Regions from separate parts of the Peribacillus sp. NJ11 genome, predicted to be linked through region 2. Evidence: riboswitches for the same ligand, from Rfam matches in the RefSeq annotation. Region 2 holds a riboswitch; the other holds the start of a gene.

Region 1 (7,545 bases), 1.1 Mb from region 2:
GTGTACCGGTTTTTCCATGGAGGACATATGAGTCTGCTTCTTCATTGATCATGATTCTCTTAACGGTTCTCATATGCTGCTTATCGATAGGCAGTTTTTCCTCTACAAGGTTTTCGATGAACTGGACTTGTTCCCGGGCAGAAATCTTTATGCTGCTGTCCAGCCAGAACTGATCGATCCCACCGGAGATATCATGATTGCCGTAATCGATTAGTTTCACATATTGCTGCATGTTTTCCGCCCCGATATCGCGGGCCATTGCTTGATAATACCAGATCACAGAATGCCTCATGGCTGAAGCCAGCGTATGGTCCCTGTTCCAATCTTCAAATTCCCGGATTACGCCATCCCAGCGCTTCACTTCATATTCATCGCTCACCGCTTTTGTCTGTAAGCCGATTAATGCATTCGCCACTTTGAATGTCGATTCTGGAGTGTAGCGTACTTTACTTCGCTGTTTGTTATAGATAAATACTTTATCATTTTTTAAGTTTTGGAGAACCATCGTACCTTCCGCACCATCGAAAGACTCCCCGATATCCATTTCTTTCACCTTTTGATCGTTTGCACTTGCATGAATCGAGCCCATGGAACCAGTGACTAGCAGGACAAGAATGAAACATAACGCTTTGATTTTCATTACACACTCTCCTTTAAGGCATGGATTGATCGATCATCAGAAATACAGAGTAATTCCCAAAAAATAGGTTGATAGCTAAAGTATACCTATTCCCGGTAAAAAACGAAACCTTATTCTTGGATTCTATCTAGATGTATCAATCAAGGAGGAATGCAGCGGGTAGCTAATGAATATATAGAGCAAACGATAGAATGGATTCAATGGGAGGAATCTATCATGAAGGTTAACCAAGGAAAAATAAATAGTAATGAAAAAGAAATTACATACACGCATATTGAAAATGGAAGCCCAGCCGTTTGTTTTATGTTTTCTGGTGCGGGTTACACGTATGAGAAGCCGCTATTTTATTATTCGACAATGATCATGCTTCAAACTCAGTATGATGTCGTGCATGTTCATTACTCTTACGACCAGGATATATTCAAGCATCCGTTGGTAGATATTACAAAAGTGATAGTTAATGATATTAATCCCGTCATAACTGAAGTTCTTCAAAATCATGAATATCAAGAAACTGTATTTTTGGGCAAATCACTTGGTACCATACCAATCATCAACGGAATTATGAAAAGTGAGCAGTTTATGAATTCCAAGATGATTTTGCTTACGCCACTATTGAAGTTCGATTCGATTTTTGAAGGGTTATTAAGCAGCCACCATTCAGTACATATAATAATAGGAGAAAAAGATCATCATTATATTCCAGGTAAAATTCAAATGATTGAAACAAAAACGAATATAAGTATGGATAAAGTCCCCTATGCTAATCATTCTTTGAATAGTGAACCTTTGAATACTTCAAGGTCGATTACCATGCTAGAAGGTGTAATGAAAAGAATGGAAGAGTTCTTAAAAAATGACTCTCTTAATATAGGTTAGCGAGCTAACGGGTGCTCGGGGAGGGAAATGTTATAATAAGTGTATTGTAGTTTGGATTGATGGAAGGAGAAATCATGGAAGGAACCAATACATTTCATTCAATTGATGAATACATTATACAATTTCCCGAAGAAGTTCAGGAGATATTAAAAACGTTAAGAAAAGTCATAAAGGATGCAGCACCGGCTGCAGAAGAAAAGATCAGTTATCAAATGCCCACTTTTGTTTTAAACGGAAATCTGGTGCATTTCGCTGCCTATAAAAAACATATTGGATTCTATCCAACTCCAAACGCGATCTCTGCTTTTGAACATGCTTTATCTGAATACAAATGTTCAAAAGGGGCCGTTCAGTTTCCACTTAACAAACCAATTCCTTATGAAATAATAACCAAGATGGTTACATTTAGAGTGGAAGAGAATAAGAAGAAAGCAGAAGGCAAATTGAAAAAGAAAAAATAATTTCGACTATTATCAGAATTTACAAAACACTAAATGTAAGCTGTAAGAAGCTTAAAATCAACTGGAAAGAGAAAGGAAGGAATAATATGTTTAAAAAATTATTCGGTAACAAAGAAAAAGTGGAACAACTGCTTGCTCCTATAAATGGACAAGTAATAAATATTGAAGATGTTCCGGATCCGGTATTTTCCGGTAAGATGATGGGGGACGGAATAGCGATTCTTCCTGAGGAGGGGCTGGTTGTTTCTCCTATTGATGCAGAAGTGATCCAGGTTTTTCATACTAAACATGCTTTGGGCCTTCGCACGAAGCATGGCATTGAATTGTTAATTCATATTGGATTAGAAACAGTGAACCTGAAAGGCGAGGGATTCGAAGTCCATGTCACAGAAGGGCAAAGGGTAAAAGCAGGGGACAAGCTTGTTACATTTGATATTGAATTTCTAAAATCCAAAGCTCCAAGCATCGTAACTCCGATTGTTGTCACGAATGGCGACCTGGTTGAAAAAATAGAAAAAACAGATAGTACACAAGCAAATATTAAGGAAACACAGATTATGAGTGTTTATTTGAAGTGAAATAGAACGTCAAGTGCCTTCTATATTAGAAACTTCTAAACAAGAAAAACAGTCCTTGCTGGCGAATGCTGGCAAGGATGTTTTTACTATAAACCCATCACATACAGCTGCAAGACTTCAGCTTCACTTAGCACAGTGAACTATTCCAAGTGCACATACCCCAAATCACTACTAAAAGATTTAAGATCGTTAATTAACTGGTTAATATTTTGGCTTGGACCGCTATCATATAGAGCATTTCTAAATTTTAAGAACTTAGTCCCCTTTTCTATTAAACTATTCAATAGCACATTTTCAGGGAATCTTAGTGTGGATATCTTAGGCATATCATTCCATTCCTTGCTAGCGAAACCATGGTTCCATGTAAATGATATATAGGGATTTTTTTTCATTAGCCTTTTCATTTGCCAATCCATAGAGCGTTCTGAATAGTCGCAGCTGCCAATACCGGTATTTAAACAATCATACATTGCCTGTAAAATTGAAAGCCAAATACCATCAACATCATCCCAATCATAAAAGCTCGAGAGAAATTGATCTTGATAAGATATAATGACTGTGCCGTATAAGGAAGTTCCTTTTGAAGTAAATAACTTTTGATTTCCCAGTTGCTTGGCGCTTGAGTGATGGATTGGGATAAAATCTCCGTTAGCTAATAAATGTTTATTAATAATTGCATCATAACTATTTTTTGATATATATGTTTGAATGGTAACCATCTATGAACCACCTATCCCATAAGGTAATGTTGTCGTTTCCCATCTGTTTTTGACCTGTGCTAGATTTGTAAAACGTGGATTGCTCTACTTGCATAATAGGTGGTGCTTCGAGCGTTTGTTTAGCTATCGGAGAACGAAATGATTGGGCTGAATCCTGGTAAAATAACTGAAAGCAAAACCAGTAAAGAAAATGTTCCGGATACTTTATGTTTTAATACTATTTTTCATAAGCTTACCTCCTTGAAATAATTATTTAATTTTAGTAAAACATGGAATTATAAAGTTATTATTTCAAAAAAGAAAAGATGTGTTTTAGTTATGAAACCCAAATTGAACATCTGGTATACGAATGCAAAAGGGCGGCAGTCTGCTAATTTTTATGCGCAAATGCTACCACCATCCAATGTTGAAGCAACAAGGGAAGAGGCAAATACTCCTTGAAAATTTCATAAGGTAAACTCTCAGGTTGTTTTAAAATTGAATTATCCTGTTTAATATTTGAAATTCACTTTTAAGTAGGTGAATTATGGATGTTCCCAGTGGCTAAGGTTGTATCTGTTCAATTTGAATGCAATGACTGCTGCAAGCAGGAAAATCGAAAAGTGCAGCGAATAGTAGGTGAATGAACATAAAATAAATCAAGCGAGGGTGAATTTGATGGGAGTTCAAGCAGAAAAGATCTTTGTAAACTTGCCTGTTAAAGATTTGGATGCCTCAATGGAATTTTTCACAAAGGTCGGCTTTGAATTTAACGAGCAAATGACCAATGAAAATGCAACGTGCATGGTTATCAGTGAGTCTATATATGTCATGTTATTGGTGGAAGATTACTTTAAAACGTTTACCAAGAAGGATATCCCGGATCCAGCAACAACTACGGAAGCCATCGTGGCCCTATCGGTTAAAAGTAAGGAAGAAGTGGATGAGGTCGTGAATAGGGCACTGGATGCCGGCGGAAAGCCTTTTAATGAAGCAATTGATCATGGTTTCATGTACGGTTGGAGCTTTAAGGATATCGACGGTCATTCTTGGGAAGTGTTTTACATGGACGAAAGCGGATTTAATCAAAATTAAATCAAATGAAAGACACAATCCTTCACTTAGGATTGTGTCTTTTTTTGAAGTTCGGTGCCGTAGGTTTATTCATAACAATACCGGGCTAATATCCTTCCATTCATAAACCAATAGATTTATTTCAGCGCCAGCGATTTTGATTTTTTCGGTTTTAAGCAATTCAGCACCAAATGCCTCATAGAAGTATCGAGATTTATTATCTTCAAGCACCTCAACGAGAATGGTCTTGAATCCAAGTTCTTCAAATTTAAAAAATAACTCTTTGATAAGTTTCTTTCCTATTCCCATTCTTTGAAAATTTTCGAGGATATAAATTGCAGTTAAATCACCCGAATCCTCAGCCTTATTCGTTTCCCTTTTCCCTCCACTTATAAATCCTACTATTTTTCCCTCGTTATTCTCTGCTACATAAATATGATTCCCTTCACTGGATATATTCTTTATCCATAAATCTTTCCTTTTCTCATAAGACAGATTATCTAGAAAATCACTTGGCATTATATTTTCATAAGTGGTTCTCCAGCAATCCACATGGACTATTGCAATACCTTCAGCATCAGCAAGCGTTGCCTCTCTTACTAACATATTAATTCCCCCTAATTATCTTTTAGTTTGCTATACTTTCTATATTTTACTAATATTATCCATTTTACAACAAAGCTGTCCGAGATAGTCCAAGAATATCAACAGCCACTTTCGACAGTGCCTTTTTCCAACGATTAATTTCGTCGATATATTCCTAATTTCGGAGATAAAACGATAGAATTCGTCGATATATTCCTAATTTCGGAGATAAAACGATAGAATTCGTCGATATATCTAATTTCGGAGATAAAACGATAGAATTCGTCGATATATTCCTAATTTCGGGAGATAAAACGATAGAATTCGTCGATATATTTCTGGTGAGTTGTGACTTCTGCAAAAAAAGAGATAAATCTTTAAAATGATATTGAAGATTGCTGAATAATTTGATAAAATAAAATAAATGAAAAGACTATGTGCAACTGGCGAAACACGGATAACCGTGAGGGAACACATAGTGTCGTAGCCGTTCGCCTGGGCAGAGGTAAGGGATTTTATCCCTTGCCTCTTTCTGTGTATTTACAGAGGATAGTAAAGGTTTAGAGAATGCAGATTTTCATGGTTTCAAAATTTTGTCATTATTTTGAAACTTCAAAACTATCATAACCAAAAAGGAGCAAACAAAATGAGCACAGTACTTTTAGAAAAAGTCAAAACGATCAAAGCGTTAAATAATATTGCCGAAAGCGGGTTAAATGTATTCAACAAAGGCGATTTTAAAGTCGACAATGACAGTGAAAACCCTGATGCAATCGTACTTCGCAGCTTTAACATGCATACTATGGAATTCGGCGATCAGTTAAAAGCAATCGCAAGGGCAGGTGCAGGAGTCAATAATATTCCGGTCGACAAATGCACAGAGCAAGGAATCGTTGTTTTCAATACACCTGGAGCTAACGCAAACGCTGTAAAAGAAATGGTGCTAACGTCATTAATGGCTTCATCTCGTAACCTGTTTGCCGGTGTGGCCTGGACAAAGACGCTGGAAGGCGAAGGAGAACAAATTCCAAAGCTTGTAGAAGCAGGAAAGAAACAATTCGTTGGTAAAGAAATCAAGGGAAAAACTCTTGGCGTAATCGGTTTAGGAGCGATCGGTGCACTTGTAGCGAATGATGCCCTGGATTTGGACATGGATGTCATTGGGTTTGACCCGTTCATCTCTGTTGATACAGCTTGGAACTTGTCCCGCAATGTACAACGCGCCATGACAATTGAACAATTGTTTGCAGAATCTGATTACATTACAGTACACGTTCCATTAACTGATGACACTAAAGGAATGTTTAACCAAGAAACATTTGGCATCATGAAGCCTGGTGTACATATCTTGAACTTCTCACGCGGCGAGCTAGTGAATGAAGCGGATATGGAAGCGGCACTTGAAAGCGGAAAAGTAGGCAGGTTCATTACAGACTTCCCGAATGAAAACGTGTTGAAAATGAATAATGTCATTCCAATTCCGCATCTTGGTGCCTCTACACTAGAATCAGAGGAAAACTGTGCCATCATGGCAGCTCGTCAGTTGAAGACCTTTTTAGAAACAGGGAACATCAAGAACTCTGTGAATTTCCCGAATACTGACATTCCTTATACAGGAAATCGTCGTGTGGCAACTTTCCACGAAAACGTTCCTAACATGGTTGGGCAAATCACACTGGCTGTATCTGGCTTTAATTTGAACATCGCTGACATGGTTAACAGAAGCCGTGGGGGATATGCGTATACGATCATCGACATTGACGGTGAAGTAAACGGCGATATCATTCCTGGTTTGGAAGCAAAAATCAAACAAATCGAAGGTATCGTCACAACTCGTATTATCTAATTGGTACCGGAAGATAGATGATAAATAGTGAAAGCCTCAATTCCTTTAAGGAGTTGGGGCTTTTTTTAGGCTTTGTTAATGTTTTTGAACAAAAAAAGCCACTTATTGTGGTGATATCATATTAAACTGACTCACGTGTTGAGAACCTAGGGATTACAACGAACTCAGCCTGGCACGGGTTATGCCAAGCAGCTCGATACAGTCAGTTGAAGTCAAAACTTCTTCCATCACGAATTGCTTAAGATCGAACTTCTCCAAGATTAAAAATCTGTCATGGTTTCACTTCCGTTTCTTCTTCATAATGTACAAACAACATCAAGTAGATTGCGAATAGAAGATGCAAATAAAGTGGAATATTCTTATCGTTTTGAATGACAACAAATATGAAAATTCCATATAGCAAAATTGGAATGGTTAAAAGGATTCTGAGCTTAGTCACATGTCATCCTCCCATTTATCCTCAAATATTAATACATCAAGCATTTGAGCCACTTGAAAATCCTTTTCTGCAATTGCTTTTATTAAACTTGTACAATTATTTTCCCTAAGAACATCTGCTAATAATTGTAAATCCATTGTCATTACAGTTGGTTTCATAGTTTTACCCTCCTAATTTACCAAATATTCTGTCAGTTCCGTTATTACAATAGTATGAAGTACAGAGAAAATGCTGTCAATCAATATTCCATCTGTACTCATTTTGAGTTAATGGATTCAAAAGTTATCTACCAAAATCACTATCTCATATATTAATCTGCTTAGTTAGATAGTCACTGGTGTGTCT
Region 2 (7,545 bases):
ACTGGGAGAGATAAATGCACTTGATGCCTATTCAACAGATAGTGAATTGCAAAAATATCATCTTACAGTTGATATACATGTAATGGTGGTTAAATATTTTAAAAAGTACTTTCCTAGTGACATAATACGAGTTTCAAAAACAGAGGCTTTTCCAAAATAAAGTTCCTGTATTGAGTAGGATTATCGAAATTGAAAGTAAAGTAAAGTAAAGTAAAGTAACAACGACTCGTTAGGAAGTATGTGATCTTTTAGAGAATCACTGTTCATACGTGTGCTGGGTTTGTGAAGAATTAATAGTAAGGAAGGTTGAACTTGGCCAATCTAGCACACTTAATAATTATGAAATCGTTTGAGATTGAATTTTATGCGAAAAAACTATTAATATTAAAAAAGTAGTTAAAGAAAAAACAAGGGCGTTAGTTCCATTTACTATTGAATCATTACAAAGTAAGATTTAATAAAAAAGAAATCTGAAATTTTTGGTAACAAAAATTTTATTCTTTAAAAGAAAAGAGTGGGTTTAATAATGAAAGACATTAAAAATATCTATTGTGTAGGTCGAAATTATGCTTTGCATGCAAAAGAATTAAATAATGAAGTACCAACTTCCCCTTTTTTATTTTCAAAACCAACTCATTCGTTAGTTGAAGCGAATGGTCAGTCAATTACGTTGCCGAGTAATCAGGGTTCCATTCACTATGAAACAGAACTTGTCCTTCATATCGCAAAACCGTACGAAACAGGAATGAAAGTAGATGAAATAGTAGATGCCATAGCCCTTGGTTTGGATTTAACACTTAGAGATGTTCAAGCACAGTTAAAGCAAAAACAGCATCCTTGGCTTTTGGCTAAAGGATTTAAAAATTCGGCTGTTGTAAGTGATTTCATTCCGTTTCAAGGTGTCGAAGCATGTAAACAATTAGATTTTTCCCTTTTTAAAAACGGAGAGCGTGTACAAGTCGGAAATATTAAGGACTTACTTTTTGATTTGCAAACAATTATAGATTTTACAGCAGAGCATTTTGGGCTTGGGAAAGGAGATATTATTTTTACTGGTACTCCTAGTGGCGTCGGTCCTCTTGCAGATCAAGACAAGCTTTCACTAAACTGGGGTGGAAAGGAAATTGGATCCTGTTCTGTCACACTACATCCATGATAAAGAGTAGTCATTTCCTTTTCTTATGCAACTATCGGGACAGTAGTTGCATAAGAAAATAAAAATTATCAATGGATTTTACGTGAAACATATGCTTTGTTGAATTAAACGTAAAAGCTACTCCTAAAGATTGGTATCTCTGGAGTAGCTCCTATTTTATAACTTTCTATACTTTTCTGGTACTCTGGAATCGAATATGGGAACATCTTTTCTTATTTGGGGTACTTTCTCTAAATTTAAAGTTGCCTTTAATTCACCAACTTCTTGATCCAATTTTTGAACAATGTCTCCCCATGGATCTACAATTTGTGAGCAACCTGCAAATTCCACCCCTAGCTTTGTCCCCGCCACATTTGATGCAACAACATACATTTGGTTCTCAATTGCGCGCGCACGAAGTAACGTATTCCAATGTGTTTCCCTTGCAAGTGGCCATTCTGCGACGATATGTAACACTTGAATACCTTGTAATGCTAAGTCACGAATAATTTCTGGGAATCGTAAATCGTAACAAATAATAACCCCCATCTTCACACCTTCAAGTTCAAATATTTCAACTTGATTATGGCCGCCCGTTAAAAACTTAGGTTCATCTAACATCGGAACAAGGTGCATCTTGTCATATGTGTGAACAATCACACCCATTCGATTTACTATAATCGCACGATTAAAGATATCTTTACCTTCTAATACGGCAATCGAGCCACCCACCAAGTTTACATTAAACTTCTTAGCCAGTGATTGTAAAAATTCAATGGATTGCTTTCCATCCACTTTGCAGATTTCTTTCAATTCCTCCAACGCATAGCCCGTAGACCACATTTCAGGAAGTACAACAACATCTACATCATCACTATAGTTAGCTTCTAACCAGCGTTCAATGATTTTCCTATTCTCTACAGGATTTCCAACCACTAAATCCATTTGAAATACTAAATAATTCAAATCGGTCACTCCTCTTAATAGTATTTAGTTTAGTAATGATGTATCTGGTTTCACAAACAACCATAATATAGCTGCAATAAACACAGGGATTACAGTTACTCCTAATGTGATATTCCAACCAAAGTTTTCTGCTAACCAACCACATAATAACGGTGATACAAAAGCTCCTAGATTTCCCCACAAGTTCATCCAACCTGAAACGGAACCTGAAAAGTTTCTCCCTAAGTCTGTAGCGGAAGCCCAAGAACACACTACTGTAAATCCTAGTGAACCCAAGCATAATGATAACCATAAAACATTCATATAAGGAGATAATGTCATAACGGCAAGGTACATTGAAATAATAAATACTATTAAACCTGATATAGCTAAAGAGGATCTTGATATTTGCTTTGAAAAACCTTTACGTACTAAGTAGTCGGAAAGAATACCACCAGTCATTACTGTTATCAGTATTGCTAACCAAGGTAGGCTTGCAGCAAGTCCCATTTTACTTAATGAGAATCCTCGATCTTCCAGTAGATATGTAGGTAACCAAACTAAAAAGAAAGTGATAATATACAAAACAACGAAATATTGCAATCCTAACGCCCAAAATCGATAGCTTTTCAGAAAAGTACTCCAAGGGGCTCTAACTTTAGCATTATCAACAATTTCTCTGTCTTCTAGAATATATTCTTTTTCTTGTTCATTCACAAGTTTATGAATTTCAGGATAGTCTCGGGCTATAACATACCATACACCTGCAATGATTATTCCTATTAATCCAAAAATATAAAATACAGCTTGCCAACCAAAATATTGATAGATATAAACCGTGACGATAGGGGCGATAACTGGTCCAAAATATGAACCTGCCAATAATGCACTGGATGCTCTGGCTTTTTCATCACTTCTAAACCAGTTTGTATTAAATACGTCATTAGCTGGAAACATCGGTCCTTCACCTATCCAAGTAAGAATCAGACCGATACAATAGACCGTGAGATTTAACTAAACCCGTCAAACCCGTAAATACTGACCACCATACTAGAGAAAAAGCGATCATTTTTCTAGGACCAAATTTTTCTGCCATAAGTCTTGCCGGAATTTGAACTAACGCCTAACCTAAAGAGATTAATGATGCAAGCATACCAAAATTTATAATCATAATTTGTAGAAAAATGTCGTTATTTACGAATATCTTATCTCCATTTCTGAGATATTATTATATTGTATTCACTTTAACACATTGAAGTGGTAATGCAACGTTTATGTCGGTGCTCAACTTAGTGAGTGGGGAAAATAAATGAGTGTAATCGTCGAGAAGAAACGAGTGGAAAGCTATACTCATATGGAAGATGTAATGTTGGTTGGGAAAATCCAAAATGGTGATGAAGATGCACTGGACTTTTTAATCAAAAAATACAGATGTGTCCTCCAAACTAATGCATTTGAGGTATTTTTTAAGGGGTGGGGATAAAGTAGACGTCTTTCAGGAGGGTATGTTTGAACATTCTCCGATCCCTTACTTGTAGAATCATGTTTGAGGCTGGTTGTATAACAAGCGAAGCTTTGGCACTACATGGAGGACTAGGGGTACTGGGTAATTCCTTTAGCTTTTTATTAATAATATCCAAAATTTAATTTATTCAGATTAACCTAATCAATGAAAAGCCAGGAAGGCACATTTTACATAGCACTTGCTTCTATTAGTATATTTGGAAATCCAATCTACGTTCATCACTCTAGCTATGCCGAGTGTGTTTCATGTGCATGGCTTTTTTTTGAGGAAGAAAAGAACAGTTTATGTAAATGTTGTTGGATATAATTTGTAAAATATGAACGGTTTATTTTGCGAATATAAGCTCTTAAAGATTTTTAAGTATAATGTTAAAGAGAGATGATTTTATTGATGTAGCGTGTGTTCCGGAAATCGAATGTTTGTTTTTTGGACTTTAATTTACCTAATTTTTTCAAATTAAAATGAATATTGATAGGGAATTACGAAAAATAAATAAGAATATATATAAAATATAAATATTTTTCAAGTGTTGTGAAATTTAAAATAATCCTATATACTATAAAAAAACTATTTTCCTATATGTAACTGGCGCAACATGGAGAACCATGGGGGAGCATATAGAGTATAAGCCGCGCGCCTGGGCAAACACTTGATCTATAAATAGATCAAGTGTTTTTTATTTTCCTAGGAAGAGGTGTAGGTAGAGATGAGTAATATGCATAGAAAGATGGGGACTTTTGCTTTAACTATGACAGGTATTGGTTCTATTATCGGCTCAGGTTGGTTGTTCGGAGCGTGGAAAGCCGCCCAGATTGCTGGGCCAGCAGCTATTTTTTCTTGGATTATCGGTATGGTTGTAATTTTATCTATTGCATTATCTTACGCAGAGCTTGGGGCAATGTTTCCTGAAGCTGGAGGAATGGTTAAGTATCCTCAATATTCGCATGGTTCTTTTATTGGATTTTTAGCTGCGTGGGCGAACTGGATTTCGATCGCTTCGACTATTACCGTTGAGGCCATTGCTTCGGTACAATATATGAGTACGTGGCCTTGGGAATGGGCCAGATGGTCTCATTCCTTAGTTGATAACAATATCTTAACGACCAAAGGATTATTCATAGCTTCTTTACTATTATTGTTCTATTTCTTCGTCAACTATTGGACAGTTAACCTTTTTGCTAAGGCAAATTCATTTATTACTATTTTTAAATTAATTGTTCCAGGTGTAATGGCAGGATCGTTATTTTTTGCTGGATTTCATGGTGAAAACTTTACAAGTTCTCAAGGAATCGCACCATATGGTTGGGCAAGCGTTTTAACAGCAGTAGCTACTTCTGGTATCGTGTTTGCGTTTAACGGATTTCAAAGTCCCGTTAATATGGCAGGAGAAGCGAAGTCGCCGAATAAGTCTATACCAATTGCTGTTATTGGGTCTATTTTAATTGCAGGTTTTATATACGTTATTTTACAAGTTGTTTTTATCGGTGCTGTCGATCCGTCTATGATTGTGAACGGATGGAGTCAACTGAATTTTAATTCACCTTTTGCAGATTTGGCAATTGCTCTTAGCCTTAACTGGTTAGCGATTGTATTGTATGTAGATGCGTTTGTATCACCATCTGGTACAGGTGCCACTTATACAGCTACAACTTCGCGAATGCTTTATGGAATGCAGAAAAATGGGTACTTACCGAATATCTTTGGTACATTACATCCACTATATGGTGTTCCTCGTCCAGCGATGTTATTAAACTTAGGCGTATGTTTTATCTTTTTATTTTTATTCCGCGGATGGGGCGTACTTGCTGAAGTGATTTCAGTTGCTACACTTATTTCGTACATCATGGGGCCAGTTGCATTGACAACATTAAGACGTACAGCTTCTCATTTTAATCGTCCATTTCACTTAAAAGGCGCTTCTATTATTGCTCCTTGTGGATTTGTTTTTGCATCGCTGACTTTATACTGGGCGCGTTGGCCATTAACAGGAGAAGTCGTTTTCATCATTGCCATTGGACTACCTATTTACTTTTATTATCAAGCTAAAAATAAATGGAATGGATTCAAAAAACAATTTTTATCAGGTGTTTGGATGCTTCTTTACTTAGGTTGTATGATTTTGATTTCTTATATTGGAAGTGAGAAGTTCGGCGGAAAAAATATTCTTACATTTGGCTGGGATATGGTGGTCATCGCATGTCTGGCACTCTGCTTCTATTGGTGGGGAGTTAAGAGCGGGATTAAAACAGAATACTTGGCTGAGGCTGAAAAAATCAACAAAGAATTTATTAATAAATAACTCTTAGTGTAGACACAGCTATATGAGTAAAAAGAAAACATGGTTACTTTATGACCATGTTTTTTTATTTATTAAAAAGTGTTCGCAAATTGGAACACCTGACAATATTAATGAAAAATTTAAACTTTTACCACACGTTTATAACCAACCTCTCTGGATAATGGATTGGCAGGAAGTACAAACATTTCATCTCCCAAGTCTAGTCGTATCGGATGAGAGAAAATGACTCCGTTATATACGAATGAGTGATATTCACCAAACTCACCACATGGATCAACATCCTCTGGTAAATCTTCCATAAATTTTTGGTCCGCAGCCAGTAAGTACATCGGACTTCGACAAGGCTCCGAAATGGCAAAACTGGAGCTGAAAACGCTTCTGGCTAAATATGAACATATAAACACGTTGATGTATATGGTTTTTAGGCTTAAACATCTAAGCTGCAATTAAGTATCTTAATGAAATAATTATCTTTTTGATATTTATCATTGTAATAACTCAGCTCAGATTCAGGAAGCAAACACCATTCTGTGGATTCAAAAAGTGGATGAGGTGTACGAGAATTGAATATTTTTATCTTGAATTATTATATTTATGTTACTATAATTACATGGAAAGTACGCGAATCGAATAAACATACGCGAATTGAATACTTTCTTTTAAAAAACTTATTGTAAAAAAGAGATAGAGGAGCCATTATCATTGAAAAAATTAATGTTGTTTACGACTGGTGGAACAGTAGCCTCACTTGAAGGAGAAAACGGACTTGTACCTGAACTGCATGCCGATGATCTATTAAGTTACATACATGAATTAAATGTACGTTGCCGTATTGATACGAAAGAGTTGTCATTACGACTCAATGTCTAGAAGAAGGAGAAGACATGGGTATATATGAAGTCGGTCGGAAAGTTGACCATAATCGTGTAGTACGTTCTAAAAATATGAACACAGAAGCAATCGTGCCGAAATTGATGTGGGTGCTAGGAAAAACAACAGATCCTAAAAAGGTAAAAGAAATGATGGAAGCATCGATTGCAGCAGATATTACATATTTTTTTGAGATACTGCTATCAAGGCGATTAACTCAAATTTGGGGGCTATATAACTCCTGACTTTGGACAGAATTCATCAGTTGATGAAGTTGATCTTTTTACAGTGAAAAAACTAGGTATCTTCTAAGCTAGTAAATTTCTTATAAGAGGTGATAGAATGCAACAATTATTACATGATGTAGTTGGCGTATCAAATGAATTCCTTTGGTCAAAATTATTAGTTATTATGCTTGTTTCTTGTGGGATTTATTTCACATTTAAATTGAAATTTGTACAGGTTCGAATGTTAAGGGAAATGGTCCGTGTTTTAATGGAAGGGAGAACTAGTTCTAAAGACAGCGTTTCCCCATTTCAAGCTTTCTGTATTGGTATGGCCGCTCGCGTTGGAACAGGTAATATCACTGGAATTGCGATTGCGATTGCATTAGGCGGTCCTGGAGCGATATTCTGGATGTGGATAATTGCTATTATTAGCTCAGCAACCAGCTTTATTGAAAGTACGTTAGCGCAAGTATATAAAGTAAAAGATAAAACTGGTTTCCGAGGCGGTCCATCCTATTATATGGAAAAAGGATTGAACAAACGT

What was found. Region 2 has a riboswitch for ZMP and ZTP ahead of QUF86_RS16555 (glutamate/serine transporter AimA). Riboswitches for the same ligand answer to the same signal wherever they lie in the genome.
Region 1: linked by a shared signal. The riboswitch ahead of QUF86_RS11210 (phosphoglycerate dehydrogenase) and the one ahead of QUF86_RS16555 (glutamate/serine transporter AimA) in region 2 are both predicted to bind ZMP and ZTP.

The regions. Positions count from the first base shown of each region.
Region 1 covers NZ_JAUCFO010000001.1:2,255,264-2,262,808, forward strand. Annotated here, with positions in the region: gene blaOXA (class D beta-lactamase) at 1-640, opposite strand, end outside; gene QUF86_RS11180 (alpha/beta hydrolase) at 857-1,519, shown strand; gene QUF86_RS11185 (iron chaperone) at 1,594-1,980, shown strand; gene QUF86_RS11190 (PTS sugar transporter subunit IIA) at 2,067-2,558, shown strand; gene QUF86_RS11195 (hypothetical protein) at 2,699-3,277, opposite strand; gene QUF86_RS11200 (VOC family protein) at 3,935-4,351, shown strand; gene QUF86_RS11205 (GNAT family N-acetyltransferase) at 4,421-4,936, opposite strand; ZMP/ZTP riboswitch at 5,345-5,423, shown strand; gene QUF86_RS11210 (phosphoglycerate dehydrogenase) at 5,562-6,761, shown strand; gene QUF86_RS11215 (hypothetical protein) at 7,033-7,200, opposite strand; gene QUF86_RS11220 (hypothetical protein) at 7,197-7,358, opposite strand.
Region 2 covers NZ_JAUCFO010000001.1:3,346,504-3,354,048, forward strand. Annotated here, with positions in the region: gene QUF86_RS16535 (fumarylacetoacetate hydrolase family protein) at 527-1,156, shown strand; gene QUF86_RS16540 (carbon-nitrogen family hydrolase) at 1,313-2,110, opposite strand; gene QUF86_RS16545 (MFS transporter) at 2,126-3,037, opposite strand; gene QUF86_RS16550 (hypothetical protein) at 3,390-3,563, shown strand; ZMP/ZTP riboswitch at 4,177-4,255, shown strand; gene QUF86_RS16555 (glutamate/serine transporter AimA) at 4,312-5,904, shown strand; gene QUF86_RS28925 (asparaginase domain-containing protein) at 6,607-6,774, shown strand; partial or broken gene QUF86_RS16560 (hypothetical protein) at 6,750-7,019, shown strand; gene QUF86_RS16565 (alanine/glycine:cation symporter family protein) at 7,117-7,545, shown strand, end outside.